One region of the Paenibacillus sp. FSL P2-0173 genome, then DNA from elsewhere that is predicted to be linked to it. Evidence: a T-box and tRNA genes for the amino acid it is inferred to sense, from the RefSeq annotation. Region 1 holds a T-box; the other regions hold tRNA genes.
What was found. A T-box is a leader RNA that pairs with one kind of tRNA and senses whether it is charged. The one in region 1 lies ahead of argS (arginine--tRNA ligase), so its partner is inferred to be a tRNA-Arg.
Positions count from the first base shown of each region.

Region 2: it encodes a tRNA-Arg, which carries the amino acid that the T-box ahead of argS (arginine--tRNA ligase) is inferred to sense. The anticodon was not compared.
Region 3: it encodes a tRNA-Arg, which carries the amino acid that the T-box ahead of argS (arginine--tRNA ligase) is inferred to sense. The anticodon was not compared.

Region 1 covers NZ_JBBOYK010000002.1:214,726-225,060, forward strand. The annotation lists gene MKX30_RS11180 (ABC transporter ATP-binding protein) at 1-681, shown strand, start outside; gene MKX30_RS11185 (S-layer homology domain-containing protein) at 807-1,775, opposite strand; gene argS (arginine--tRNA ligase) at 2,040-3,767, opposite strand; T-box leader at 3,827-4,085, opposite strand; gene MKX30_RS11195 (four-helix bundle copper-binding protein) at 4,163-4,492, opposite strand; gene MKX30_RS11200 (MogA/MoaB family molybdenum cofactor biosynthesis protein) at 4,755-5,270, shown strand; gene MKX30_RS11205 (nicotinate phosphoribosyltransferase) at 5,337-6,800, opposite strand; gene MKX30_RS11210 (cysteine hydrolase family protein) at 6,921-7,487, opposite strand; gene MKX30_RS11215 (NUDIX domain-containing protein) at 7,555-8,343, opposite strand; gene MKX30_RS11220 (PaaI family thioesterase) at 8,409-8,831, opposite strand; gene MKX30_RS11225 (RicAFT regulatory complex protein RicA family protein) at 8,954-9,406, opposite strand; gene miaB (tRNA (N6-isopentenyl adenosine(37)-C2)-methylthiotransferase MiaB) at 9,488-10,335, opposite strand, start outside.
Region 2 covers NZ_JBBOYK010000001.1:1,888,109-1,898,443, reverse strand. The annotation lists gene MKX30_RS08360 (carbohydrate ABC transporter permease) at 1-277, shown strand, start outside; gene MKX30_RS08355 (carbohydrate ABC transporter permease) at 277-1,095, shown strand; gene MKX30_RS08350 (GH1 family beta-glucosidase) at 1,119-2,465, shown strand; gene MKX30_RS08345 (cellobiose phosphorylase) at 2,484-5,717, shown strand; gene MKX30_RS08340 (exodeoxyribonuclease III) at 5,805-6,569, opposite strand; gene MKX30_RS08335 (hypothetical protein) at 6,586-6,942, opposite strand; gene MKX30_RS08330 (hypothetical protein) at 6,953-7,585, opposite strand; tRNA gene MKX30_RS08325 (tRNA-Arg) at 7,898-7,971, opposite strand; gene MKX30_RS08320 (hypothetical protein) at 8,229-9,137, shown strand; gene tig (trigger factor) at 9,281-10,335, shown strand, end outside.
Region 3 covers NZ_JBBOYK010000005.1:18,861-29,195, forward strand. The annotation lists gene MKX30_RS23245 (ROK family glucokinase) at 1-907, shown strand, start outside; gene rapZ (RNase adapter RapZ) at 980-1,879, shown strand; gene MKX30_RS23255 (gluconeogenesis factor YvcK family protein) at 1,892-2,878, shown strand; gene whiA (DNA-binding protein WhiA) at 2,884-3,828, shown strand; gene MKX30_RS23265 (HPr family phosphocarrier protein) at 3,965-4,234, shown strand; gene MKX30_RS23270 (SIMPL domain-containing protein) at 4,507-5,268, shown strand; gene MKX30_RS23275 (PdaC/SigV domain-containing protein) at 5,508-6,617, shown strand; gene clpP (ATP-dependent Clp endopeptidase proteolytic subunit ClpP) at 6,744-7,340, opposite strand; tRNA gene MKX30_RS23285 (tRNA-Arg) at 7,551-7,625, opposite strand; gene MKX30_RS23290 (sugar-binding transcriptional regulator) at 7,895-8,932, shown strand; gene gap (type I glyceraldehyde-3-phosphate dehydrogenase) at 9,027-10,037, shown strand; gene MKX30_RS23300 (phosphoglycerate kinase) at 10,158-10,335, shown strand, end outside.

The DNA.
Region 1 (10,335 bases):
TCAGGCAAAAGTTCGATTATTAACCTGCTATTCCGGTTCTATGATCCGCAAAAAGGAACGATCACCATTGACGGAACATCTGTCAAAGACATCCCTAAGCAATGGCTTCGCCATCATATGGGTATTGTTCTTCAAGATCCATATTTGTTTACAGGTACGGTAGCCTCTAATGTCAGTCTCGAAGACAGCCGAATCACGAGAGAACAGGTGAATAAAGCGCTGCATGACGTTGGAGCCGACAAATTGCTGGCCCATTTGCCGCAAGGATTCGATGAGCCTGTTATTGAAAAAGGTAGCACTTTATCAGCCGGGCAACGCCAGCTTATTTCCTTCGCTCGTGCACTAGCCTTTGATCCCGCAATTTTAATTCTGGATGAAGCTACTGCCAATATTGACACCGAAACGGAAGCGCTCATCCAATCCGCTCTTGAGGTACTCAAGAAGGGACGTACGACCTTTATCATTGCTCACCGTTTGTCCACCATTCGCAGTGCGGACCAAATTTTGGTGCTTCATCGGGGTGAAATTGTTGAACGGGGCAGCCATGACGAACTTATGGCTCAAGGCGGTCGTTACTTCCAAATGTATCAGCTCCAGTCGGGAACAGTTGCAACAGATTCGGCTTCATCCTCTGCACATGCTGCGCAAGATGACCTACTTGCAAGCAAAGTCAGCATTTAAAGCTTGAATAGCCCTATTGCTTAGGGCTAACGATTAACATTTGGTATGAAAAAAACCAGCAAGTCTCCCCTACAAATTGGAGGCTCGCTGGTTTTATTTATATCTATAACATAGGGCTCGTAATTTTATTTAGCTACAGACGTGCCTGTTCCTGTGGGCGGAAGCACTGTTCCATCTACTGCTTTAAGCGTAACCTTATACTTGCTGTCTACCAATGTGCTTGTGTGGGTATCCGTAATGACCTGAATATTCATTTCCCCTGGCTTTGGACTAGTCAGCTTGTAGTAAATTACTGCATTCGTATCATCTACGTAGTCGATGTGATCCACTTCAATGCCGTAACCTGGATTAGGTGCCTGCAGACGGGTGATTGTCACTTTGTTCTGCTCGTCATTTGCCTTTTCTATACTCATACTAATGTTATTTTGTTGAACCGGATCTACAGGCTCAGCCGGATTTTCAGGAGTAGCTTCAACCGTTTTATGACTTTGTACAAATTCGGATGCGTTATAGACCATTTCTGCTGCCTCCATCCGCGTTACTTTACGATCCGGGTTAAAGTTGCTCTGTTCGTCCAATTTTGCAATTTTGGTCAATAGCAGGAATTGAACGGCTGCATTTGATTCCTGGTCTAGTTTTTTGCCATCCGCTACATTAATTAACATACGGACAGTTGGATATTCACCCGTTGCACTCACTGCTTTATACAGAATATTCGCAAATTGTTCTCTTGTCATACGGGTGCTTGGATCAATATCTGGTGACAAAGGGATTTGGTGTTGGGCTGCAATCCGATAGGACTGGGCATACCATGCAGAAGCCGGAATGTTTGCAAAGGAACCCGTTGTGAAATCAGGCATTACCTGAAGATCCATTGCACGAACAACCAAGTGTACTCCTTGTGCATACGTGAGCGTTTGATCCGGTGCAAATTTATCCTTGGTTATTCCTTGAATAATTCCTTTGTCCTGAAGTGAGTTTACGATCTTCTCCTGTTCAGCTCCCTTTATATCACGAAAAGCAGAGGCCGACGTAGCTACTGCCAATGAGCAGATGACAAGCAGGGCAGCTGTCACGCTTTTGTTCTTTTTCATGAGATACACCTCCATGTTTACTTTGCTTCTACACTTACCGACGCAATAAAAGCATCAAATGTTTCAAATATGCACAAATTGGTTGCAAAACAGTGGAATACCTGCGTTTAGTGTACCCGTCTAACTCTTTTCTGCTCACAATCTTTATACATACCCAAAAGTGCCTGTAACCGATTTATTTTTTTACAGTATTCCTTTGGAAGATCCAGGTCTGGGTAGCAGTCATCCCGCCAGCAAAAACTCGCTCCCCTTTGTTCGCTTTGCTTACATCCGATTCGGTGCTTTCAGACCAAGAAGTTGCAGCGCGCATGCCAGAATATCGGCAGTTTGTTCCGCCAACTGAATACGCCACTGTCCACCATCGACAATCCTTTCCTTGGCGTAAAAACGGTTAAACGCCTGGGCCGTATCCAATGCAAATCTCGCAATTACCGAAGGCTCCAGTTGGCGAACCGCACGTATCAGTTGTCCGTGATAGCGATCCAACTGCTTAAGCAGCGCCCAACCTGTGTCACCCAACATTCCATCCGATACGTCATTCAAATCACGAGAATGGCTATCTTGGACAAGGGCGTTGTCGCTAGAATTGGTATTATCAACATCGACGCGAGCGTGAGCTTTCTCCAGAAGGCTGCGTATGCGCGCATGAGTATACTGCACATAAGGCCCGGTCTCGCCTTCAAAGGTCAACGCCTCCTCCAACGAAAAATCCACTTCATTCAGCCGGTTGTTTTTTAAATCACCAAAAATAATCGCCCCGATACCAACGTCCTCAGCTACTGCCTGTTGTTCCTGCAAATCGGGGTTCTTCTGAGTAATGATGGCTTGAGCACGCGCTATAGCTTCATCCAGCACCTCCTCCAGTTTGACAACTTTTCCGCGTCTTGTGGACATTTTCTTACCCGCAAACCGCATTAATTCAAACGGCACATGCTCACATTGCTCCGCCCAAGCCTCCCCTGCATGCTTCAGCACCGCAAACACCTGCTGAAAATGCAACTTCTGTTCTCCACCAACGACGTACAGCAACCGATCAGCCTTCATCACTTCATGACGATAAATCGCTGTTGCCAGATCACGTGTCGGATAAATGGTGGTCCCATCCTTTTTTAGAATAAGACATGGAGGCAGTTCCTCGTCTTCCAGACGAACCACGAGCGCACCATCACTTTCCTCCAGCAATCCTTTTGCTCTTAATTGAGCAACAACTGCCTGCATCTTATCATTGTAAAAACTTTCTCCCAGCACATGGTCAAATGTAATGTTCAGACGCTGGTACATACGATCAAATTCACCCAGACTAACTTCAACAAAAAACTCCCATAGTTGTTGAGCCTCAGCATCCCCATGCTCCAAACGTCGGAACCACTCGCGGCCTTCATCCTCCAAAGTCGGATTATGCTCGGCCTCCTGATGAAAACGAACATATAGCTTCAGCGATTCACCAATCGGATCATGTTGTAGCTGCTCCTCATTTCCCCATCTTTTATAGGCCGCAATTTGCTTGCCAAACTGTGTTCCCCAATCCCCAAGATGATTCACACTAATTGGAACATATCCGGTTTCACCAAGAATACGATACAAGGCAGCACCGATAACAGTAGAGCGAAGATGACCGATACCAAACGGTTTGGCAATATTGGGCGAGGACATATCAATAACTACCCGCTGTCCGTGCCCGATATTGGGCCTGAGGAAATCGGCCTTGCTCAATTCAGCAAGCATAAGTGGAATATGAACAGATCGATCCAATGTTATATTTACATAGGCACCCGATGCTGAAGCAGTTAAACCTTCTTCATGATTCACTAGCTCCGCCAATTCCAGTGCAATGTGCTGTGGAGACTTTCGAAACTTTTTGGCCAGCACAAAACAGGGAAACGCCACATCTCCCCATTCAGGCTGCGGAGGCACCTCAAATAAAGATAAAATTTCTTTCTCCTCCAAGCCCGTATGGGCCAATATCGCTTGAGCAGCAATCCTCATCAACATGATCTCTCTCCTTCTTTTTATAGAATCTAACAAAAAAAGCCCCCGCCTCTTGAAATAATTCAAGAGACGAGAACTTCAATATCCCCGCGGTACCACTCTTCGTAAATCGGTTGTGCAGCTAAAGCTAACTTACACAAATCGCGATTTCACTCCAATGACTAATAACGGTGTCTGCCGAGCTGATCTACTAGAAATTCTGCTCGTTGGATCAACCGTCTCCCGGGTGCGCTTCACATCGGACCTCATACCGGCTTTCACCTCTTCCGGCTCGCTGTAATGATACGGCTCCGCTGCTACTCTCCCGTTCCATGACGTTAATTCCAATCATTATACAAACCTATTCAGTAGAAAGCAACCTATTATTTCCTCTTCAGGCACTAGTTCCATATATGTAATTACACTGCCACCAATTGGCGGCACGCCTGAACGCAACGACGGCAGGCTTCGGCACAATGCTTGCAATGATCATGGGAATGCTTGCTGCATTCAGCAGCACATACCTCACAGGCCTTGGCGCACAGCTCACAGATTTGCTCGGCAAAATCCGTTCCACGCTGCAGCATTTGAGCAGCAAATCCGCATATTTCTGCACATTCCCTACTCACTCGAATACATTCACGCAGCATAGCTAAATCATATTCCTTCAAACTCGCTACGTAACATACATTGCAAGCGTTCATACATTCCAGGCAAGCATCCACGCATTGTTGGTATGAATGATTCATATTACATTACCTCCCAGTTGTTGACCCTGCTGTACTATTACCCGCTGACCCTTGAGATTAATCATTTGATGTGCGCGCTTTCAATAAAATAAAAACAAAGTAATCCCGACTTATGTAAGGAAGTGTACTATATTCCAGTGTGCAAGTGCAAGGATATTAATCACATGGATTTTTAGCCCCTGTTTCTGACTTGCATACACTCAGTCATTGCTCTATTGTAAAAAGTGTATGTCTAACCACCGATCAAGGAGTGAGCATTTCAATGAATATGTCTTCTGTAGAGGAGCATCGACAGGAATCCCCGCAACAGGTTAATTGCATGGTCGTGACTGTCTCGGACACCCGCACCGTGGAAACAGATACTGGGGGACGACTGCTCATGGATCTACTAGAAACCAATGGATATAAGGTTGTTCGATATGTCATCGTCAAAGATGACTACGAAGGTATTCAGCAGTTAGTATCCGAAGCAGCGGCACAGGATGAAATCGAGGCTGTACTTTTGACAGGCGGTACCGGTATTTCTCCACGTGATACTACATATGAAGCCGTCTCCTCTCTACTGGATAAGGAACTACCTGGCTTTGGAGAAATCTTCCGTTATTTAAGCTTTGCTGAGGACATTGGTTCAGCAGCTATCTTAAGCCGGGCTGTAGCTGGCACTGTGGGCCAGACAGCTGTATTTTCTATGCCTGGCTCACGTGGAGCCGTTCGTTTGGCAATGGAACGCATTATTGTCCCTGAGCTACGACATGTGATGAGAGAAATTTATAAATAAGCTCCTATTTCCTACATGCCGCGACACAAAAAGGCACCCCATATATTCATGAGGTGCCTCTTCCAACTATTCTTTTTCTTCAACTTCGGGCTGCATATAGCTATCGATCAGCTTTTGCTTCAGCTCCCATACCTTCTCGCTCAGATTTACACGATAAATTTCAGGGTTCAGCTTCCGCAAATATTCTGGCCAAAACAGTTTCAACTGTGAAGTATGGTAGGCACGAATTTCATCCAGCTCAGGAAGCTCATATACCTTCTGTCCATTTATAAAAATAGGCTCAAGCATTGGTACGGCTTCATAATTTTCTACATACTTCTTCATATACGGATGCAAAGGGTTAAACAGCTTCAGGCGCTTACCATTACGCGGACGCTCTTCATCCGGGAAAGAAATATAATCGGCCACAGCTCTCCCTTTTTTCTTATCCACAATGCGATATACATCCTTCTTGCCTGGTGTGGATACTTTTTCTGGGTTACCCGAGATCTTAATCGTCGGCAACATTTCGCCATCCACTTCACGCTCAACCAGCTTGTACACCCCGCCAAGCGAAGGTTGATCTGAAGCCGTAATAAGCTGTGTTCCTACACCCCATACATCAATACGTGCCCCTTGGGCTTTCAGGTTAAAAATCGTATTTTCGTCCAAATCATTGGAAGCTACGATTTGTACGTAATCTAAGCCTTCAGCATCGAGCATTTCCCGCGCCTGAATGGATAGATAAGCCAAGTCACCGCTATCCAGACGGATTGCATTCATACGCTTGCCCTGACTCTCCAGCATTTTTGCTGTCCGAATCGCATGAGGAACACCACTTTCCAGCGTGTCAAAGGTGTCTACCAACAGTGTAACCTGGTCTGGTAAAACCTTCGCATACACGTCAAACGCCTCCTGCTCCGTCATAAAGGTCTGCACCCATGAATGGGCATGTGTTCCCTTCGTCGGGATTCCAAAGTGCTCGCCTGCCAGCATATTAGAAGTCGCGTCAAAACCTGCCACATAAGCTGCTCGTGCTCCCCAAATCGCCGCATCTGCTTCCTGCGCACGCCGTGTTCCAAATTCGAGCAGTGTATCGTCACTTGCCACCTGCTTGATGCGCGATGCCTTTGTCGCAATGAGTGTCTGATAGTTCATAAAATTCAGTAATGCCGTCTCGACAAGCTGCGTTTCCATAATCGTTCCTTCGACACGTACCAGAGGCTCGTTTGGAAAAACAAGTGCCCCTTCTTTCATCGAATGGACTGTTCCACCAAACTTAAACTGGCGCAGCGCCTCCATGAACATGGGATCGTAATTCTCCTCCTGTTCAGACAGATAGCGAATGTCCTCTTCTGTAAACCGCAAATTTGCAATATAATTCACAATGCGTTCCAGACCAGCGAACACGGCGTATCCATTACCAAAAGGGAGTTTACGGAAATACGCCTCGAACACAGCTTTACGCTGATGACTTCCGTTCACCCAATGGGCGTACATCATATTAATCTGATATTTATCTGTATGTAATGCGAGGCTCGTTGACTGCATCGTAATCATCCTCTCTGACTGTCCCCAGGTTTGTGGCAGCGTACCGCCTCATCTGCCCAGATTCAGCAATATCCGGCTCCATTTTGTTATCGGACATTGGTGCACAATCGTTAAGTTATTTTACTTCTTCTGACGTAAAACCGTATCCTCAGCCGACCGTACCGCGGCTCCAAGACTTCCCTCAAAATGACCCAAAGCCCAATCATGTCCAGCTTGATTAAAGCTCGCCACAGCGTCCTTGTATACAGTAATAGCAAAACCTTTGTTATAAGCATCTACAGCCGTATGCAGCACACATATATCTGTACACACACCAATTAGATGAACTTCCAGAACACCACGTTCACGCAGCCTGAGCTCCAGATCTGTGCCCGCAAAAGCACTGTACCGTGTTTTATCCAACCAGTAGATAAGATCACTTTGTTGCTCATAAAGGCTACGAAGCTTGCCATACAAATGTCGTCCGTTGGTTCCACGTATATTATGTGGAGGAAACAGCTTGCTCTCCGGATGATAAAGGTCGTTCTCCTCATGCAAATCCACAGCCATGACAACAAAGTCCCCTTGATCCACATATGCCTGCGTAATTGCTGCGATCCGTTCATCCAACTCAATCGCAGGTTGTCCTACAGGCAAACTACCGTCCACAAAATCTTTCGTGTAATCAATAACAATTAGTGCCTGCATCGTACGGTCAGCTCCTTATCCTCAAAGTGATATTGTACGTTCTATGCGTAACCTATTACATTAGGCGTTACGTGTAGATAGATAAACGCGGTACTCTGTCACTAAAACGGTACAACTGTGCCGGTCTTTGTGAATACTGGTTGGAACTGAGCGGTTTGCCATTCTCATCACGCACCTCTTCCAGTATTCCCTGCCTGCTACGAGTCGATGTTATTTTACGAATAAAGTTTGGCTCTTCGAAATCCGGTACGACACTCTGAATCACCTGATATAATTCACCCAGTGTAAAATGTAGCGGTAAAAACTGCTTGGCTATCGTCGTCTGAAGCATCTGCAACTGAATTTTGCGATAAGCATCTACAATGATATCCCGGTGATCGAATGCCAGCTCCAATTCCTCCAACGCTTCGCGGATGGTGAATAGCCCGACCTCGGAAGCATCATCGGCCGCCTGACGCTGTTCCAACATCCATTCTTCTACCAGCGCAAAAAACGCATGCGATATGATCCACCCGCGCGGATCACGTCCCGGTCCACTATATACACCCAAATACTCCAGATGCCCGCCGTCCACACCCGTTTCCTCTAACAGCTCCCGCTTGGCAGCTCCATACATGGATTCATCTTCCTGACAAAACCCTCCAGGCAACGCCCAGCGTCCTGCAAAAGGCCAACTGCGGCGCTTGATGAGCATCACTTTCAGCTCACGAATCGGCAATGTCTTTGTTACCGTCTTACGCTCCCGCTTCGTTAAGGTAAACATAACGATATCCGCCGGAGCTCCATCCGGGGTACGGTATTTCTTAATGTTGTACGACGCCTTTTGCGCCTCTTCGTTTATACGATTGCTATCCATTGGCATCACCATATTATATCGTTTTGATAAATTCATTATGACATACTAAATTTTTTTGTCAAGTGTCAGGCCTTGCCTGAATCACTTGCTTGTGTACGTAATACTCGGAAGGTTGCTGTAGATGTAGAACCGAGTGTGCCTTCACTATCTCTTACTTCCGCCTCAGTGGTTATCGTGCGACCTCCTTGATGAAGAATTCGCGCCCTAACCTCCAGTCGTCCTTGCCTCATGGGTGACAAGAAATGAACATTCAGGTTCGTCGTTACACATGGATCCATATTTCGTGAAGCCATACTGACCATCCCCATCGCCTGATCCATCAATGAAGTAAGTACACCCCCATGGACAATACCCATCACATTGGTATGCTCTTGTTTGGCCTCCAAAGCGATCTGTACCTCGTTTGCATCAGCTGCAATCAGTTCACACCCTAAATACTCCCAAAAAGTATTATTCTCTCCCTCTAGCATCTTACCCAACTTATCCATTCCCTTGCTTCCATCCCTTCTATGTTGTCCCATTTCTCTTGAAGTCCTATAACCATATACGTTGGCAAAATGCTTTCGAAAAAAAGGCGTGGAAGCTACGCCTCCACACCATAGATTTCATTCTAATCACTGCAATTCGACGAGGAAGTGCTTTTTCCCTCTTCTACGTTTACCTTCTCAGCAACGGTATCACGGATCGCCATAATCACCATTTGCAGTAGCTCATTAATTTCCACCTGACTCTGCTGAAACTCCGTAACAATTGGAATACCGTCAAGCTCTTCCTGTAGCTCCTGAAGTTCGGCCTCTATTTTGGCAATCATTTTTTGATTCTTCAAGGATTCAAATGCTACAATTTCCTTTTGCTTCTTTTTCATCGTTGCAATCAGTTGCTGGATGCGCCCATGATCCTGAATCTTTTCTTCTGCTTTTCGGAATACCTGTACTTCCTCACTGCTACCCAAAATACCTGCCAATTCTTTGGCTTTTGCCAATATCATTTCGCGATTGACCAAATGATCATGCTGGCGCGCCGCCGATTGAAGTTCTGTTTGTTGCAACCGCTCCTCTGTCATTGTCCATCGCTCCTTTTCTCACTTAGACGGCTTGCACACAGCCCTTTACTCAGACCGCATGCAACCCGCTAGAATATTCTTTTATCCGTTAACTGCTACAGCCGTTTCAACCAGATCACCTTTGATGTAAAAGGTCATAGGTTCCGTAATTTTCACTTGAACAAAGGAACCAATCAGGTCCTTAGAACCCTCAAAATGTACAAGCTTATTGGAACGGGTCCGACCGGCAAGCACTTTGCTGTCATTTTTGCTCTCGCCTTCCACCAGCACTTCAACCACTTCGCCACGCAATCGACTATTAAAGCGAAGGCTGTTTTGGTTCACAGCAATGTTCAGACGCCGGAGACGCTCTTTTTTAACCGACATAGGCACATTATCTTCCATCGAAGCAGCTGGCGTACCTTCACGTGGTGAATAAATAAATGTGTAGGCAAAGTCATAGCCGACCTCGCGCACCAAAGATAGAGTATCTTCAAACTGCTCGTCTGTTTCGCCCGGGAAACCTACGATGATATCTGTTGTCAGAGAAACATGCGGAACAGCTGTTTTAATCTTCGCAGCCAGTTCCAGAACACGCTCACGGGTATATTTTCGGTTCATTTTCTTCAATATATCCGTATTACCGGATTGAACAGGCAGATGGATATGCTCCACCAAATTGCCACCCTTACCAAGCACTTCAACCAAATGGTCATCAAAATCACGTGGATGTGATGTCGTAAAACGTACACGCGGGATATTAATTTTGCGCATATCATCCATCAGATCCCCGAATCTGTAATTCAAATCTTTCAAATCCTTGCCATAAGCGTTAACATTTTGCCCCAGTAAGGTGATTTCTTTAAAGCCTTGACGTGCCAAATCCCGTACTTCAGCGATAACATCCTCTGGACGGCGGCTTCTTTCCTTACCACGTGTAAAGGGAACAA
Region 2 (10,335 bases), on a different contig from region 1:
CAAAAATATTACCTTTCCGATGATTGCACCGTCCTTTACCGTCAATATGCTGCTGTCCATTATCGGCGCATTGCAGACCTTTGACATTATTTATGTGCTGACAGGTGGTAAATTCAACACGACGACACTTGCGTTTGATGTATATGCCACAGCCTTTGGCTCTGGGACATCAGATTACGGCCTTGCTTCCGCAGTTGCTATGATCCAGTTCGTGTTCGTGTTTACGGTATCGATGATTGCCCTGTATTACTTACGTAGAAGAGAGGTGGAAATGTAATGAGCAGTACCAAAGGAGCCAAAATACTGAGCTACATTATCGTACTGCTCATGCTTTCGTTGTATGTGTTCCCTCTTTTCTACCTTTTTAATGTATCGATGAAGACTCAAAGTGAGTATCTGATGGACCCTGTAGCTCTAGCCAAGAGTATACGCTTGGAGAATTTCATGGATGCTTGGGAAAAAGGAAACTTCTCTCAATACATGTGGAACAGCATTTTGTATACAGGCGTATCTACGTTATTAACGCTGATTATATCCGTGTTTGCAGCTTTTCCACTGGCGCGGGGATATGTTAAGTTCAGCACCTTCTTTTATGTGTTTTTTCTGATATCCATGTATCTCCCGAATCCGCTGATTCCGCAATTTGCTCTCATTAATAGCCTGGGACTTTACAATACCCAGCTTGGTTTCATTTTGCTGAAAACAACAGGTACTGGCATCGCTTTCCTGATGTTTGTGGGATATACCAAGTCTGTCTCCCGAGAGCTGGATGAAGCGGCTGCAATGGACGGGTGCGGATATTCACGATATTTGTTTACAATTCTTGTCCCGCTGATGAAGCCGGTGTTGGCGACAGGCATTATTTTGACAGCTATTGGGGCGTGGAACGACATTATAGGTCCTACTATTTATTTGTCTGATCCTGCTTATCAGCCAGTGACCAAGGGATTGTTCTCCTTCTACGGACAATACATGAACAACTGGCCGCTGCTCGCTTGCGGCATTCTGATTGTTACACTACCGCTCGTTATTTTGTATATTTTCCTCCAACGCTTTATTGTCGGCGGTGCAATGGCCGGAGCTGTGAAGTCTTGATTCCTGAAAGGATGATACCGAGTATGAGTGAGAATACCTATACATTCCCCACCACGTTTATGTGGGGAACTTCGACCTCTTCTTATCAAATTGAAGGTGGCGTGGATGAGGAAGGGAGAACGCCTTCTATTTGGGATACTTTCTGTCGAGCACCCGGGAAGGTGATAGGAGGGGACTGCGGAGATGTGGCTTGTGACCATTTTCACCGCTTTAAGGAAGACGTGCAATTAATGAAGCAACTTGGCTTTTTACATTACCGTTTTTCCGTGGCCTGGCCGCGCATTATTCCCGCACCCGGCGTGGTTAACGAACAGGGGCTACTTTTCTATGAGCGTCTGCTGGATGAGATTGAGTCGGCCGGGCTAATTCCAATGCTGACGCTGTATCATTGGGATTTACCGCAGTGGATTGAGGACGAGGGCGGTTGGACGCAGCGAGAGATTATCCAACATTTTAAAACGTATGCCTCTGTAATCATGGATCGATTTGGACAGCGTATAAGCTGGTGGAATACGATAAATGAGCCCTATTGCGCCTCTATTTTGGGCTATGGCACAGGCGAGCATGCCCCCGGCCATGAGAACTGGAGGGAAGCCTTTACTGCCGCTCACCATATTCTGATGTGTCACGGGATAGCCATGAATTTACACAAGGAAAAGGGCCTGACGGGCAACATCGGTATTACGCTGAACATGGAGCATGTCGATGCAGCCTCTGCACACCCCGAAGATGTAGCCGCTGCTGTCCGGCGGGATGGCTTTATTAATCGTTGGTTTGCCGAACCATTGTTTAACGGGAAATACCCTGAGGATATGGTGGAATGGTACGGGGCGCGCTTGAACGGATTGGATTTTGTACAGCCTGGTGATATGGAGCTGATTCAGCAGCCAGGGGATTTTTTGGGCATCAACTACTACGCCCGCAGCATCATTCGAGCGATTACAGACGCTTCGTTGCTTCAGGTCGAGCAGGTTTCCATAGAGGAACCGGTAACGGATATGGGATGGGAGATTCACCCTGAATCCTTTTATAAGCTGCTAACGCGGATTGAGAAGGATTTTACCAAGGGATTACCTATCCTGATTACGGAAAACGGAGCAGCGATGAAGGACGAACTGGTGAATGGAAAGATTGAGGACATTGAGCGTCAGCATTACATTGAGGAACATTTAAAGGCATGCCATCGCTTTATTGGGGAGGGAGGTCAGCTTAAGGGCTATTTTGTCTGGTCGTTCCTCGATAACTTTGAATGGGCCTGGGGATACAGCAAACGTTTCGGTATTATACACATCAATTACGACACACAGGAACGGACTCCCAAACAAAGTGCGCTGTGGTTCAAACAAGTGATGGCGAATAACGGGTTTTAAATAGAAAAGGGGGATACGATGCAGCAGTATTATTTTGACGATCAAGGACGTTTTGTGATTGAGAATTATGCGCAGGTCAAGCCCTTTTCCAGTTTTCTACCCGGTATTGCTGGGGTTCATGGGATTCCTCTGTGGGCATATTATGTTAATCGTGGACAAGGAATTGCGAGCTTTGGTGTGGAGGATAAGAATGGAGCAATCATGGAGTTTTTCCCGGCCAACCGCAGCTATAGTCTCGTGCCGATACATGGCTTTCGAACGTTTTTAAAGGTGAAGATGCAGGGGGAGTGGAACTATGTGGAGCCATTTTCGGCTGTGCATCCTATGAAGCGTGAACAGCAAAAAATGCTGATATCCCGCCACATGCTGGAAATACATAGCTCCAATCCAGACGCAGGTCTTGAGGTACGTGTGCAATATTTCACGCTTCCTCATGAAAGTTACGCTGCTTTGGTGCGCAAGGTGGAGATTGTCAATCATTCCGCTCAAGAGCTTGAACTGGAGGTGCTGGACGGCATGCCTGCCGTGTTGCCCTTCGGTATTGATAATGGGGCATACAAGGAGCTTGGACATACACTGAAAAGCTGGATGGATGTGTATAATCTCAACAACAGCATTCCTTACTATAAGGTACGTGGAAGTACAGCGGATACAAGTGAGATTCATCAAATTGAAGCGGGACATTTTATGTACAGCTTTGTGGAGGAGGAGGGCAAGACCAGGCTATTGAGTCCAATTGTCGATCCGTCCGTAATATTTGGTGAAAATACGGCACTGACCTTCCCGGATCGCTTTATCCATTCACGCGTCGAAGACTTGGTTTCACAGCAGCCTGTGACGACGAATAAAGTGCCTTGTGGGTTTAGCGGCTACACAGCACGACTAGCGGCAGGTACTGCCGTCAATCACTGTACGATCATCGGGCATGTGAATGATATTCACTCTATTAATGAACGGATTACGGAAATTGCAACCATGTCTTATATTGAGCGGAAGGCGGAGGAAGCCAAAGCGTTGATCGAAGAGTTGACGGATGAAATGGCAACGCGGACATCCATTCCGTTATTTGACGAATACTGCCGTCAGAACTATCTGGATAACCTGTTACGCGGTGGTTATCCATTGCTGCTGGATAACGGCACCGAGCAACCATTTGTATATCATGTATTTTCGCGCAAGCATGGGGATCTGGAACGGGACTATAATTTCTTTAAGCTCCAGGCGGGATATTATTCTCAAGGAAATGGTAATTTTCGCGATGCAAACCAGAACCGGAGAAATGATGTGTGGTTTAACCCCGGCGTAGGAGATTTCAATATCCGTTTGTTTATGAGCCTGATTCAGCCAGACGGCTATAATCCGCTTGTTGTAAAGGGGTGTAGCTTTCAAATACGAGAGCTGGAACCGTTGCTAGGACAGGTGGAGGTGGCAGATCATTCGTCTTTGCGTGCTTTTTTCCAATCGTCGTTCACCCCGGGTGAGCTGATTCAACATATCATTCATGACAACATCGCGCTAAAGCAAACGGTTGAGACGTTTGTAACCGAAGCTCTCAAGCATTCCGAACAATGCTATGAGGCTGATTTTGGTGAAGGTTTCTGGATCGACCATTGGACTTATAACATGGATCTCATCGAAAGTTATCTAAGTATCTATCCAGACAAACAAGAGGAACTCTTGCTCGCGACCCGAGAGTACATGTATTACGACAGTCCTGCATGGGTACAGCCACGTCGAAACAAATACGTGCAGATGAAGGACGGACGTATCCGTCAGTACGGGGCGGTCGTAGAGAGCAAGGAGAAAGAAGCTCAGCTGCACGCCCGGGATCGCGATGTTCATTGGGTTCGAACCGAACATGGAAGCGGAGAGATTTATAAGTCCAATTTATATGAAAAGCTGCTGTCATTGGCAGCCATCAAGCTGTCCACGCTGGACCCGGAGGGCTTGGGAATTGAGATGGAGGCGGGCAAGCCGGGATGGAATGATTCCATGAACGGACTTCCGGGGCTGTTTGCTTCTGGATTCAGTGAACTGTGTGAATTACAGCGACTCGTAAGATTTTTAATAAATGCACAGGTGAAGCTTTCGGGCGATTCTGTGCTACGGTTGCCGCGAGAAGTTGCTAAGTTAATCCAACAGCTGAGGCTCACAATGGAGGAATACTACCACGCTTCTGATGAGGCTGATTACAGGAATGAAAGCAAGGATTACAGCTTCTGGTCACGAATTTCGGATGCTAGAGAAGCGTATCGAGAAACAGTTCGTTTTGGATTTGAAGGGGTAGAAACACCACTAGCGTTTGATGATGTGCTGGTGTTTTTGCGCCAGGCTGAACGTAAGCTCCAACAGGGGATGGATAAGGCTCTGCTTATCGGTGAGGGGATATACCCAACCTTCTTTTATTATGAAGCCAGAGAATTCGAGGTACAGGAGGATGACTGCGAAGACAAGCTCGTAAACATACATTCCTTCGAACGTAAGGATACACCATATTTTCTGGAGGGACCGACCCGGGCTATGAAAGTGGTTGGTGACATTGTAAATGGGCAGAAGCTGTATCGGCAAATCAGGCAGAGTGGACTTTACGACGGGAAGCTGGGCATGTATAAGGTGAATGAAAGTCTGGCGGGGCAGCCATTCGAACTCGGTCGTTCCAGAGCTTTTACACCGGGTTGGCTGGAAAATGAATCTATATTTATGCATATGGAATATAAATATTTACTTGAATGCTTAAGGGCGGGTCTATACACTGAATTTTTTTCAGACATTAAAAAAGCGTTACCGCCTTTTATGGACCCAGAGGTCTACGGAAGAAGCACGCTGGAGAACAGCTCCTTTATTGCTAGTATTGCTAATCCTGATGCAAGTTTGCATGGAACGGGATATATTGCGAGGCTGAGCGGATCTACGGCAGAATTTATTCATATGTGGATATGGATGATGACCGGCGGGCAACCGTTTGGCTATGATCATAGGGGCCTATCCTTGAGACTGGAGCCCAAGCTGCCAGGCTGGCTGTTCACAGCTACAGGTGAGCTATCTTTCTGTTTTCTCGGAAGCTGCCAGGTGACTTATTTAAATAAGGATCGCAAGGATACTTATGCACCGGAATGCATAGTGACCCAGTATGTACTGCATTACGCCAGTGGCGAAAAGAAGACGATAAGCCAGGCTGTATTAGATCAAAAAGAGGCGCAAGATGTGAGAGAGCGGTTGATTTCCCGTATCGAGGTATATTTGGGGAAATAGCTCCATTAATTAAAGCCGTCATGCTGTAATAACAGAGCATGACGGCTTTTTAAGACTTCATAAATCCTTGTGCCAGGCAGGGGGGGCCTATGCTGAAATATCTTGCAATTCCAATATCACAGGGCAGTGGTCACTGCCTGTAATATGACAATCAATGCTCGCATCCATCAATAGCGGACGAAGTCTCTCCGAGACGAGGAAGTAATCAATCCGCCAGCCGATATTCCTTTCTCTCACCTTTGGCATGTAGGACCACCAGGAATAAACATCCGTCCGGTCAGGATAAAAGTATCTAAAGGTATCTATAAATCCGGCGTCTAGTAGCTGTGACATGCGTTCCCGTTCCTCAGGCGTAAATCCGGCATTTCCGTAGTTAGCTTTGGCATTTTTGAGGTCGATCTCCTGATGAGCTACGTTCAAGTCTCCACAAACGATGACAGGCTTCAAAGCATCCAGTTGTTGCAGGTAGCTGCGAAAACGGTCTTCCCATTCCAGTCTGTAGGGCAGTCGGGATAAGTCCCGTTTGGTATTTGGTGTGTACACATTGACGAGATAAAATTTTTCGAATTCCAGAGTAATGGTTCGGCCCTCCGGTTCTTCATTTTCTTCAAGTCCATAATGCACAGAGAGCGGCTTGATTTTGGTGAAAATAGCCGTGCCGGAATATCCTTTTTTCTCAGCATAATTCCAGTATTGTGTATATTCCTCCATGTTCTCCATGAGGATTTGACCTTCTTGAAGCTTCGTTTCCTGTACGCAAAAAATATCGGCATTTGTTTCTTTTAGATAAGTATAAAACCCTTTGGTCACACAGGCTCTTAAGCCATTTACATTCCAAGATATTAATTTCATTTGATTAATCTCCTTGCTAATTCACGCGGTCAAGCGATGTGATTTGTATATCCTTTGTTGACATAAGTTTATAAATGTCTTCTATCTGGACTTCATAGGTCTTTTCATCAAAATGGTCCTGACCAAACATATAATCGTTTATTTCTATTGCCTTAAGGTTTCGTTTGGTATTCATAGTCGAAGGGAAGTATTCGATATCTAATGAGGCTTTATTTCCGGCCAACACTGTCTCGAGAACTTTCGCGGTTTGTAATACTCGTTCTTTTTCCAAGGGCAATCCTGAGTCAGTTAGATCCTCGAATACAATTATACGAATATACTGATCGCCGAACGCTTTGGGATTCAGTTTAAAATCGTCGTATTCTTTGATCATTTTATCCGTGTTACCTCTCCCAAAGGGCGTTAAGATAATTTTCTCTAAATGGGACATCATCATAAGGACGCTTGGTCATGTTAAAGAGGACGGAAGGATGACGATTAGAGATCGCCTCCATGGTATATTCAGTGAAGGGAATACTATGATAGCTAATATTTTGAATTTGAAAGTCCTCTCCGTATTTCTGCTCCAGATATTGCTCTGATTCTGCGGCTCCGTTGCGTTTATTTTCACCTGTTTGTGTAAAAGGCTCGATAATATCTACGTATTTCATTGTGACTGCAAGAAGTAGAAGTGTAGCTCCCAAAGCGAGACTGAGTAAAGCGCGCCATTTGGATGGCAAGGATACACCTGTCGGTGCTCTCTCCGCATGGTGTGGAATTTGAAAAGATCGTACTGTAAAAACAATGCCTAAAATGTGAAAAAAAATGGCCAACGGTCCCGAGATAATAAGCAGGTATCCGAGTGAAAACATTGTAAAATAGATCAGAATTACCTGTGTGATGATAAGAGCCGCTCCTCCAATCATATAGGAAGGAATGGCGAGATAAAACATACCCAATCCAGTACCTAATATAGAAAGCAAAGTGGCAAGAAAACGATGAATTTCCCGCGACTTTTGGAGGTTATTCGTAGTCAAGGGAGTCAGTCTACCTCCTTTACTTAAAAATGGTGCAACATGATAGATGATAGCAATTTCTGCGTTTTTTTGAAAGAGTAGAGACTTGAAACTAGCGCCTAAAGTAGCGTTGGGCAGACTACTCTTTCTACATTATTTATAATGAAAAAAAGCTCCCTTGCGGAAGCTTTTTTTTGTGTAATATATCAGGAGAGAACTCTCCTATGGTCGACTGCGAAGTATAGGCTAACGATGCCGATGGCCCGACGTTCCCCCGTGGTTTATCTCATGAGAACAAAAAAAAGCCTCCATTATGGAAGCTTCTTGTTATGACGTCCCAGGAGGGATTCGAACCCCCGACCGACGGCTTAGAAGGCCGTTGCTCTATCCAGCTGAGCTACTGGGACATAAAATTCAAGCGAATATTAATATATCATATGGATAAAAGAAATTCAAGTCTTATTTTGCATATATCGCTTATTTAAGCTTTATACAGCATAAATTCTGAGTAGACGTAGTTTTTTTTGCCTTATAAAAGGGTATGTTAGAATACAGGTGAATATGTGTAAGACGAGTGGTTGGACTTCGGCTACTGTTTCTCATATAATCTACAAATACTTGAGCTTGCGAAGGAGAGGGGGTGCCTTGAATAAAGGACTCCAAGGTGACGACAAAAGAAAATAATATTGTATTGTTTCCGAAGACACTGGACTATTATCAAATTCAACTTACTGTGATGCTTGAAAACGAACGTTACGGAGAGGCGATGGCGATGCTGCGTTTTTTAATGCAGTGTCAGGGACAGGAGCAGAAGCAGTACGATGAATGGAACGCTCTATTACAATGGCTGGAAGCTGCATTTCCACAGTACGCTGACAGTGGGGCGGTAACGGACGCTGTGGAAGAAGAAGTCAGTGAAGTAGAGTTAGCTCGCCGTCATGCACGCTTTAAGCAGGAGCAGGATGCAGGCTACGGCAACAAGCTGTTGCGGATGGCTATGGATGAACCCTTATCCGAACAGACGATTTTAGCATTGGAGCAGTTGTCCTATCTGGAACTCCCAGAAATCGACGATGCCTTGCTTCGCTGGATTACGGAACGGGAAATCCATCCTTTACTTCAATTCCGTGTTCTACAGACAATGCGACGACGCGGAACGGAAGGGACGATAGAAATCAGACGGGGTGATGAACAAGCGGAAATCGACATTGAAACGGTTCCGTTACAGCCAGGTGATTTTCCAGAGTCGATTATGCGTATTTTGGAACGGGTGGCCGATCAGACTGAGGTGCACGAGCCTACACTATTCTATTTTGCACAGGAGCTGTGGTCACAGTTTGTGATGGCAGTATACGGTACGAAAGATTATAGATCAATGTTGGTGGAAGAGGACGGAATGCCGGATATTTGGGCTGCAGCACTCCACCAGACAGTTTCGGAAAGTTTGAACGGAAATAATAATGAGGAAGAAACCCGTGCTATATATGGCATTACAGATGCGTTGCGTTTCCGTTTTGAGCAGGCGTATCGCTCGATGCGACTATTCGTAGCGGCGGGAATGAACACTCCTTAATGACCGGAAACGTTTACCTGTGAAGCATTCAAAGGGCTGCTCTTGAAAAAGACAGTAATGTTAGATATACTATAGTGGTTATTTTGTGTGCGTTGATTGTAATGAAAACTAAGTGAAGATTTTGTTGGAGGGGAAAGCATAAAATGAAAGCAACTTGGGAGAAAATAGAGAAGAACCTTGGGGTTCTTGAAGTTGAGGTTGACGCGGATCGTGTAGCCGCTGCACTCGACAAAGCTTTTAATAAAGTGGCAAAACAAGTAAGTGTACCAGGATTCCGTAAAGGTAAAGTACCACGTCCTATCTTTGAAAAACGCTATGGTATTGAAAGTCTGTACCAGGATGCAATTGACATCCTGTTGCCAGAAGCTTACAGCCAAGCTGTAGAGCAAACGGACATCTTCCCGGTTGACAGCCCTGACGTTGAAATTGATCAATTTGCTAAAGGCGAATCTTTCAAGTTCAAAGCGAAAGTTACTGTTAAACCTGAAGTGACTTTGGGCGATTACAAAGGCGTAGAAGTGCCTGTAAGCAAACTCGAAGTAAGCGACGAAGAATTGGCTCAAGAACTGGAGCGCCTGCAACAACGTCATGCTGAATTGGTTGTCGTTGATGAAGATGCTGCTCAATCCGGTGATACAGCTATTATTGACTTCGACGGTTCCGTGGACGGTGTGCCGTTCGAAGGCGGACAAGCTGAGAAGTATTCTTTGGAACTGGGCTCTAACACATTTATCCCTGGTTTTGAAGAGCAAGTGGTTGGTTTGCACACTGGCGATTCCAAGGACGTTGAAGTAACGTTCCCTGAGAACTACCATTCTGCTGACCTCGCTGGCAAACAAGCGGTATTCAAAGTGAAAGTTCACGAACTGAAACGCAAAGTTCTTCCTGAACTGGACGATGAATTTGCTAAAGATGTAAGCGAATTTGACACACTGGCTGAATTCAAGGAAGACTTGAAAAAGCAATTGTTGGATCGTAAGGAAAACGAAGCTAAAGCAGCCCGTGAGGGTGCTGTAGTGGAGAAAGTTGCTGAGAATGCAACAATCGACATTCCTGAAGCAATGGTGAAGAGCGAAGTGCAAAACATGGTTCGCGATTTCGACAACCGTTTGCGTAGCCAAGGTATGAACCTTGAAATGTTCCTCGGATTCTCTGGTCAAAGCAAGGAAGACCTGGAAGAGCAAATGAAAGCTGATGC
Region 3 (10,335 bases), on a different contig from region 1:
GATTAAAGTCGGCATTTGTAATGAAAACGGACAGCTTTTGCACACATATGAGGGACCAACCGAAACCGATAAAGGTGTAGACGTTGTCATCGGTAATATCGAAAAATATGTGCGGCATATTGTTGAGCAATCTCCTTATGAGTGGGATCAACTAAAGGGTGTCGGTGCAGGCGTTGCAGGTTTTACGAATGTTCGTGATGGTATTATTGTCCTCGCTCCTAATATTGGCTTTCGTGACGTACCGATCCGTGCGCTCCTAGAGAACCGGATTGGCAAGCCTGTGAAAATAGACAATGATGCCAATGTTGCCGCGCTTGGCGAAGCTTGGGCCGGAGCAGGCAAAGGTATCGAAAATTGCGTATGCTATACCCTGGGAACAGGTGTTGGGGGCGGCATTATTATTAATGGTAAAATATATCAAGGTTTCTCGGGCATGGCCGGAGAAATTGGTCATATCAGCGTCGTACCTGATCTGGAGGCTATTCAGTGTGGATGCGGCAAAATGGGTTGTTTGGAAACCGTATCTTCTGCAACAGGCATTATTCGTATGGCCAAGGACGCTGTGGAACGTGGCGATCGGACCTCTCTGGCGCTGGAAGATCAAATTGCTGCCAAGGAAGTATTTGATGCTGCTAAAGCTGGAGATGAAGTCGCTCTGCGTATCGTGAACCGTGCTGCTTTCTATTTGGGGAAATCTATGGCAGCAGTTGCCGCTGTGCTTAATCCAGAGTTGTTTATCATAGGTGGCGGTGTTTCCAAAGCAGGCGACTTTTTGTTTGAAGAGATGCGTCGCGTGTACACCAAACTGGCACCTGAGCCCCTTCAAAAAGGGGTATCGATTGTTCCAGCTGTGCTGGGCAATGACGCAGGTATCGTAGGGGCAGCTGGTTTGTTGCTACGTTCCTGATCCTGATCCACAGGTTACTGATAATACGGGTACTGGCATAGAGCGAAGAAGCAAAAGGAGAGGGAAGTCCATATGACAGATAACCTAAAAAATGCTGCGCCGTGGGCAACGCTCATTATTATTACGGGGATGTCAGGCGCAGGGAAGACCATTGCGGTTCAGAGCCTGGAAGACTTGGGCTTCTTCTGCGTTGATAATTTGCCTCCTGTACTGATTCCCAAATTTGCCGAGTTGATTGAGCAGTCTAACGGTAAAATAGGCAAGGTGGCACTCGTAATTGATTTACGCGGACGAGAATTTTTCACCGCCTTGTCTGAATCGTTGAATTATATTAAAGATCATTTTACGATTCATTGTGAAATTTTATTCTTAAATGCGAATGATGGCGTTCTCGTACAGCGGTATAAGGAAAGCCGTAGACGTCATCCGCTGGCTCCAGACGGCATGCCTTTGGATGGGATTCGGTTGGAGCGCAAGATGTTGGAAGAATTAAAAAGCTCGGCTACACAGGTTATTGATACAAGTGTGATGAAGCCTGCAACCTTAAAGGCGAGGATTATTTCACGATTTTCTCATCTGGAGAGTAGTATGCTTTCCGTGAACATTACTTCTTTTGGCTTCAAGTATGGTATTCCCATTGATGCCGATCTTATATTCGATGTGCGCTTCCTGCCTAATCCCCACTATGTGGACCAACTACGTCCCCACACGGGACAGGATAGCGATGTATATGATTATGTCATGAAATGGCCCGAGACTCAGGCATTCTTGACCAAGTTGCTGGATATGTTACACTTTTTGATTCCGCAATATCGCAAAGAAGGCAAAAGCCAGGTCATTATCGGCATTGGCTGTACTGGCGGTAAGCATCGTTCTGTTGCAATATCGGAGTATTTAGGAAAAATGCTGGGTGCCAGCGAGACAGAATCTGTTTCTGTTTCGCATCGGGATGCTGATCGGGACCGGCATTAATGAGGTGAAATCATGAAAGAGACCGGATCACAACGGGAGCGCCCACGTATTGTTGTTATGGGCGGCGGAACCGGCTTGTCCGTCATGCTGCGGGGCTTAAAGCAAAAGCCGCTAGATATTACGGCTATTGTTACAGTCGCTGACGATGGCGGAAGCTCCGGGATTTTGCGCAGTGAGCTGCAGATGCCCCCTCCAGGGGATATTCGCAATGTGCTGACTGCCTTGGCTGACGTGGAACCAGTGATGTCAGATATGCTGAAATACCGTTTCGGTGCGGGATCAGGATTGTCAGGCCACAGCCTGGGTAATCTGATTTTAGCAGCGATGACCGATATATCGGGAGATTTTGTAACGGCGGTGCGTGAGCTTAGCCGTGTATTTGCTGTCCGGGGACGCGTGCTGCCGGCAGCTGAGGAAGGCGTTGTGCTAAGTGCCGAAATGGAGGATGGCACGGTGATTACCGGAGAGTCCAAGATCCCGGAAGCGGGCGGACGAATCAAACGCGTCTTTCTTGAACCGACTCACGTGGAGCCGTTGCCTGAGGCTGTAGAGGCCATTAATGAGGCTGATGCGATTTTGATTGGCCCCGGCAGTCTATATACCAGCATATTACCGAATTTGCTTGTACCTAAACTCGCTGAAGCTGTAGTAAAATCAGACGCTATCAAAATATTTGTCTGTAACGTTATGACCCAGCCTGGAGAAACCGATGGCTATACGGTAGGAGATCACCTGCAAGCTATTTTTGAGCATGTAGGGCATCATCTCTTCGACTATGTCATTGTAAATAACGGAGAAATTCCACCCCAAGTACAGGAAATGTATGCCGAGCAGGGCGCTAAGCCAGTTCAAGTAGACATGGGCGAGCTGACCGATCGGGGATATAAAGTGGTGGCAGATACTTTAGTTTTGTTCCGTACGTATCTACGGCATGATGCCGACAAATTAAGCCAGCATATTTACCAATTGGTACAAAACTGGATATTAAGAAGGAGGTGAGTCCCTTGTCCTTTGCGGCACAAACGAAAAAAGAGCTTACGATGATTGAAAGCCAGTCCTGTTGTGAGAAAGCGGAACTATCTGCGCTCATACGTATGCTCGGATCCGTACAACTGTCGAATAAAAGGGTGATATTGGACGTGTCCACAGAAAATGCCGCGATTGCAAGGCGGATTTACTCCTTGATCAAGAAGCATTTTCAACTTCATATCGAACTGCTTGTACGGAAAAAAATGCGCTTGAAAAAAAATAATGTGTACATTGTCCGTATTCCCAATGGTGTGCAACAGCTGCTAAAGGATCTTTATATCGTCTCAGAAGGTTTCTTGTTCACTGACGGGATTAATCGGGATATCGTTCGGAAAAACTGTTGTAAGAGGGCTTATTTGCGGGGCGCCTTTATGGCAGGTGGCTCTGTCAACAATCCTGAAGGATCGTCTTACCACCTTGAAATTTCTTCGATGTATGAGGAGCATTGTCAGGCACTCGTTGATCTTGCGAATGAATTTCATCTAAATGCTCGCTGTATTGAGCGAAAAAAAGGTTTTATTCTCTACATCAAGGAAGGCGAGAAGATCATTGAGCTGCTTAGCATCATTGGGGCGCATCAAGCCTTGTTCAAATTTGAAGATGTACGCATTATGCGCGATATGCGCAATTCCGTAAATCGCATTGTCAATTGTGAAACGGCTAATTTGAACAAGACGATCGGAGCTGCTGTCCGGCAAATTGAGAATATTAAGTTGCTGGAGAGGGAAGTTGGTTTGGAGACCTTGCCGGATAAACTGCGTGAAGTGGCAGAAATTCGTCTCGCTCATCCCGATTTGAATTTAAAAGAAGTCGGGGAAATGCTCAAAGGGGTCGTGAGTAAATCGGGTGTAAATCATCGGCTTCGCAAAATTGATGAGATGGCTGACAAAATCAGGGGCGAAAATGGCCTGATTCCGTAAAAAGAATGTCCGTGGGGCTTTCAGCCCCGGTTTTTTTAGTTTTTTTTCTAGTGTCTGTCCCGGGTTAATGTTATAATGTGATAAATAAAATGGAGTAAGTAGTGTCCAGATTTATTTGATGAGGGGGTAAGCTGACATGTCAAAACATCCGGTAGTCGTACGCTTGAAAACAGGACTGCACGCCAGACCTGCTGCGTTGTTCGTACAGGAAGCGAATAAATATTCATCTGAGATTTTTGTGGAAAAAGAAGACAAAAAGGTTAATGCCAAGAGCATCATGGGTATTATGAGTCTTGCCATCAGTACAGGTACTGAAATCAATATTAGTGCTGAAGGTGCGGACGCCGAACAGGCTGTAAACGCTTTAGTAAGTTTGGTTAGTAAGGTAGAACTGGAAAATCAATAAACAAATATTTGCTTTGTAATATGGTGTATGCTCTTAGTGAAAAGCCCCTTTGGGGCTTTTTTTGTATCCAGAAAAAAGTCTTCGAAAACTCCTCCGTTAACTGTTTTATGGATGGATTTGTTGAATATAGACACTGTATTAAGTTCAAACTATAAATAATTAAAATCCCCGTGGTCATGCTCTGTTTCGGAAATTTGTACGCTTGGCTGCAACCTTTTTCCGTCTTTTCCGTCTGGAAGGTACAAACATTTTCAAGAAAGAGGTTGAATTCAATGAGACTTTGGACAAAAACAGTAGCCACGGCAGTTCTCGCAGGAGCATTAATGGCAGGGGGAGTAGCAGGAGGATTATGGACGGGGGCAGATCGTGCTTATGCTGCGTCAACAGCTTCGACGGTAAACGGTGTAATTAATGTGACTGGAAGCGGGGAAGTATTGGCGAAGCCCGATATTGCTTATCTCTCTATCGGTGTACAATCGGAAGGGAATACGGCAGCCGCTGCTCAAAAAGCCAATGCTACAAAATTGAACAAGGTTACACAACTGCTGAAAGAAAAGTGGAGCATTAGCGCAGATGACATTCAGACCAGCCAGTTTTATGTACAGCCTAACTACACCTATAACGAAAAAGAAGGGCAGAAGCTCAAAGGCTACACTGCCAACCATACACTTTCCGTCAAATACCGCGATTTGGATAAAATCGGTCAGTTGTTGGATGAGGCGACCAAGTCCGGAGCCAATAACGTAGATAATGTACGTTTTTCCGTGGAAAATCCTTCGACTTATGAAGAAGAAGCCATTACTAAGGCATTGGGAAGCGCACAATCTAAAGCCAGTGCTGTAGCTAAGGCAGCCAAACGAGGGTTAGGTGTCCTTGTGAGTGTGACGGTAGATGGCGGAGAAGCACAAATCTTTACACAACGTGAAAATGCCATGTCAAAATCGCTCTTGGACGTAGCAGGTGGCGGGACAGAGATACAATCGGGGCAAGTAACAGTGAAAGTTCAGGTGTCGGCTCAATACGAAATGAACTAATATAGATCATCAAACGAAGCCACAAGCGGCCTGCATCATGTGCAGGCTGGCTTGCTGGCTTTTTTTGTATACCGAAACCTTTTTGTAATGAGTCTGTCATAGCTAAGGGTTATTAGGTGTACATATTGAAATCGGAGAGTGTACAGATTGTAAACTACATACAATAGGGTATAGATATAATATTAAAAGTAGTTACCACACATAGACAATACAGATCATTAACAGGAGGAATATTTAATATGAGTAAGCATGCAAAAAAATGGGGTTCAGCACTGCTGGCGGCAGGGATTTTCGCAGGAGTCACAGCTGTTCCCGTTTCCTATATCCAGGCAGCATCGACGAAACAGCAGCAAGCGACAACACAGCAACCAGGAATCACCATCCAATGGAATGGTAAAACGTTGCCCGCTAAAGGTGTGCAAGTGAACGGGAGTACAATGATTCCGGTGGCCGCACTGCGCGACAGCTTGGGGATTCCAGTAAGCTATGATGCGAAAACAGCGACATATACCGTAGGTAGCGGGTACAATAAACTTTACATTATGGCTTCTTCCTCGGATGCCTACGTCAACGTCAATGGAATCAATACACGTAGTATGGATGCCAAACAGATCGCTGGGAAGCTATATATTCCTATGAGTTTGCTGAAAGACTATCTGGGCATAGATGCTCAATGGAATGCAGCTCAGAAAACAGTAACGCTGAGTAAAAGCCAGCTAAATCCGATTACAATTGCGTCTCAAACACTTCCAGCTTCGAGTAGTGCGAAGGTGTCCTACAAAATTAAGTACCCGCAAATCAGCGGTAGCCAGCTGAATTCTGAGGCTCAACAGGCCATTAACAATGTGCTTAAAAAGCATGCAGAAGGTATATTGGCAGCAGGCAAAAAGATGATGGCTGAGGGAGAGGCTACAACAGAAAGACCGTATGAGTTCGGAAATGATTTTGTGATTGCCTATAACAAAGATGGTATTCTGAGTGTGATTATGCAGGACTACTCGTATACGGGTGGCGCGCATGGCATGACGGCACGTAAAGGATATACGTTCTCGCTCGCTGATGGTAAACTGCTGCAATTGTCTGACGTATTGAAGGCAAATCCGAACTACAAAAAGTTCCTCAATGCTGATTTGAAGAAAAAAATCGATGCACTTCAGGCTGGCGAAGGATTCGGCAAATTTAAAGAGCTGGCGGCAGATCAGAATTTTTATGTGACGAACAGTGGAGTAACAATCGTGTTTGATTTGTATGATTATGCGCCATACGCGTATGGAATTCCGGAGTTTACCTACTCGTTCGGTCAATTGCTGCCTCAAGGCGGAAAGCCTTTTGCGGGACAGAATGAATAGTAGAAATAAATAAGTCCAATTGTCTATAACCTAAAAAACAATAAAGCAAAAAAGCTGCCTACCGGATAAGAAAGTCCGGAGCAGCTTTTTCATTTACCAGTTATCGAAAGAGGTAAATTTCTTCTCTTATACACCTTCTGGAGAGGAGCTAGTTAGCACTTTATCAATAATACCGTATTCCTTGGCATCATCAGCAGACATGAAGTAGTCACGGTCTGTATCTTTTTCAATGCGCTCCAGTGGTTGGCCTGTGCGATCTGCGAGAATGCGGTTCAGTTTATCACGCATTTTCAGAATGCGGCGTGCGCGGATTTCGATATCCGTTGCCTGGCCTTGTGCACCACCCAGGGGTTGGTGAATCATAATTTCACTGTTTGGCAAAGCGAAACGTTTACCTTTGGCGCCTGCATTCAGCAAAAACGCGCCCATGGAAGCCGCCATACCTACGCAAATCGTAGATACGTCAGGTTTAATGTATTGCATCGTATCGAAAATGGCCATACCAGCTGTAATGGAACCGCCAGGGCTGTTAATATACAAGTGAATATCTTTTTCAGGATCTTCGGCAGCCAAAAACAGCATTTGCGCAATTATAGAGTTGGCTACAACGTCATTGACGTCCGAGCCTAACAAAATAATGCGATCCTTTAACAGTCTGGAATAAATGTCATAGGCGCGTTCGCCGCGGTTACTTTGTTCTACTACCATAGGAACATAGCTCACGTCAAAAAACCTCCCTTAAATATCGTTAGTGGATTTGGTGGACATGCCGATTACACGTCCCTTATTTATAAACTGTTACCGTATTAACCACATGATAAACAATTTCAAACAAAAAGTCAAAGAAAGTCAAACTAATGATTAAAAAAAAGAGCCCTCAGCGCTCTTATTGGTTAAAACATTATATAGAAGCATCTAAGCGTTCATTTAAAATGGCGCGCCCGCGAGGAATCGAACCTCGATCTCAGGCTCCGGAGGCCTACGTCATATCCGTTGGACCACGGGCGCATAGTTGATTCAATGCAAACAACTAACTAATTAAACAGCTAATTGGAAACAAAGATGATTATATGATATACAGCAGTGAATTGCAAGCTTTTATTAAATGCGCATATTCAGATAAATGGTTGAGAAATATAGGTTCAGATAGACTTGCATATGGAGCAAATATTGGTTAAGATATACGTGGGACTTAAAAAGTTATCCCGGGACGTTTTGAGACCAGTTAGAGATAGAGCATTAGAGACAGAACTTAGAAGTGTGCGGGAGTGGAAAGCATGCGAAAGATATTAGAAATACAGAAGCAGCTTCTGCCCGACCTCATGGATGTTTTGAAAAAAAGGTACACGATCCTGCATCAGATTATGCTGTCCGATGTTGTTGGACGCAGAACACTGGCAGCTTCACTGAACATGACTGAGCGCGTGTTGCGCGCCGAAACCGATCTTCTTAAAGCTCAGGGGCTAATTGAGATTGAGAGTGTAGGCATGAAGGTGAGCAAAGCAGGACTGGATCTGCTGGAACAGCTGGAGCCGATTGCGAACAACTTGTTCGGCCTGTCCCAATTGGAGGACCAGATTCGTCAAGCCTATGGTTTGAGAAAGGTGGTTGTCGTTCCAGGGGATTCGGATGCTTCTCCGTTAACAAAGCAGGAGCTGGGGCGCGCTGGAGCAAAAGCGTTGCTGAGTGTTATGGACGACGAGGATGTGGTCGCTGTAACAGGTGGCACGACGATTGCCGACGTGGCGGAACAACTGGCACTACCTTCTAATGGCCCACTTAAGGGTGGGTGGTTTGTACCGGCACGCGGAGGTTTGGGAGAAAGCATGGAAATGCAGGCCAACACAATTGCTTCCACAATGGCGCGCAAGGTAGGCGCTCAATACCGTCTGCTCCATGTACCGGATTTGCTCAGCAATCATGCTTACAACTCCTTGCTTGAAGATACGAACATTCAGGATATATTGAACCTGATTCGCGAGAGTCGTATCATCATTCACGGGATAGGCAACGCCATAGCGATGGCACATAGACGTAAACTTGATCCCGAAACCTTTGCCCAGATCAGCAGTGAAGGAGCGGTAGCCGAATCGTTTGGTTATTACTTTAACGAAGATGGCGTCGTTGTTCACAGAATGCTGACGCTTGGACTCCGATTGGAGGACATTAGGCGTACCGATACGGTGCTAGGTGTAGCTGGAGGCAAAAACAAGGCGGCCGCTATTCATGCGGTACTGCGTTTCGGGCAAGAGGACATTCTAGTCACCGACGAAGGCGCTGCTGTTGAGATTGTAAGTCGTTATTTAAATGATTAATATAGGATTTATGAATAATGTTGTCTTGACGGGCTTTCGGGTCTGTCTTGAATATATAAAACTAAACTAAACGAACTTTGGGAGGAACTCACTCATGACAGTTAAAGTTGGTATTAACGGTTTCGGACGTATTGGACGCCTTGCTTTCCGCCGGATTCAAAATGTGGAAGGTATTGAAGTAGTAGCAATCAATGACTTGACAGATTCCAAAATGTTGGCACATTTGTTGAAATATGATACAACACAAGGTAATTTCCAAGGACAAGTAGAAGTACATGACGGCTTCTTCAAAGTAAACGGTAAAGAAGTTAAAGTTTTGGCTAACCGCAACCCTGAAGAACTGCCTTGGGGAGACCTGGGTGTAGACATCGTTCTGGAATGTACAGGTTTCTTCACAACTAAAGAAGCTGCTGAGAAACATTTGAAAGGCGGCGCTAAAAAAGTTGTTATCTCCGCTCCAGCTACTGGCGACATGAAAACTGTCGTTTACAACGTAAACCATGAAATTCTGGACGGAACTGAAACTGTAATCTCCGGTGCTTCTTGCACAACAAACTGCCTGGCTCCTATGGCTAAAACACTGCAAGATAAATTTGGTATCGTTGAAGGCTTGATGACTACAATTCATGCTTACACTGGCGACCAAAACACTTTGGATGCTCCACATGCTAAAGGAGACTTCCGTCGTGCTCGTGCAGCAGCTGAAAACATCATTCCTAACACAACTGGTGCTGCTAAAGCAATCGGTTTGGTTATCCCTGAGTTGAAAGGTAAATTGGATGGCGCGGCTCAACGTGTTCCAGTACCTACAGGTTCCCTGACTGAGCTGGTAACAGTTCTGGAGAAAAACGTAACTGCTGAAGAAATCAACGCTGCGATGAAAGAAGCTTCCGATCCTGAAACTTATGGATACACTGAAGATCAAATCGTTTCTTCCGACATCAAAGGTCTTACTTTCGGTTCTTTGTTTGATGCAACTCAAACTAAAGTTCTGACTGTTGGCGACAAACAACTGGTGAAAACTGTAGCTTGGTATGACAATGAAATGTCTTACACTGCACAATTGATCCGCACGTTGGAATACTTCGCAAAACTGGCTAAATAAGAACAGTCTTATTGAGCAACATCATAGAGCGGAAACAGGTTATTGTTTCCGCTCTTTATATATCAAATGTGCCTTGAATTCCTGATTCGTAAAATTATAAGGGTGCGGAGGAATATGGAGATGAACAAAAAGAGCGTACGTGATATAGAACTGAATGGAAAACGGGTGTTTGTTCGTGTAGATTTTAACGTTCCGGTTGAGGACGGTAAAATTACGGATGACAAGCGTATTCGTGAAACCTTGCCAACCATTAACTACCTGATTGAAAAAGGTGCAAAAGTTATTTTGGCGAGTCACT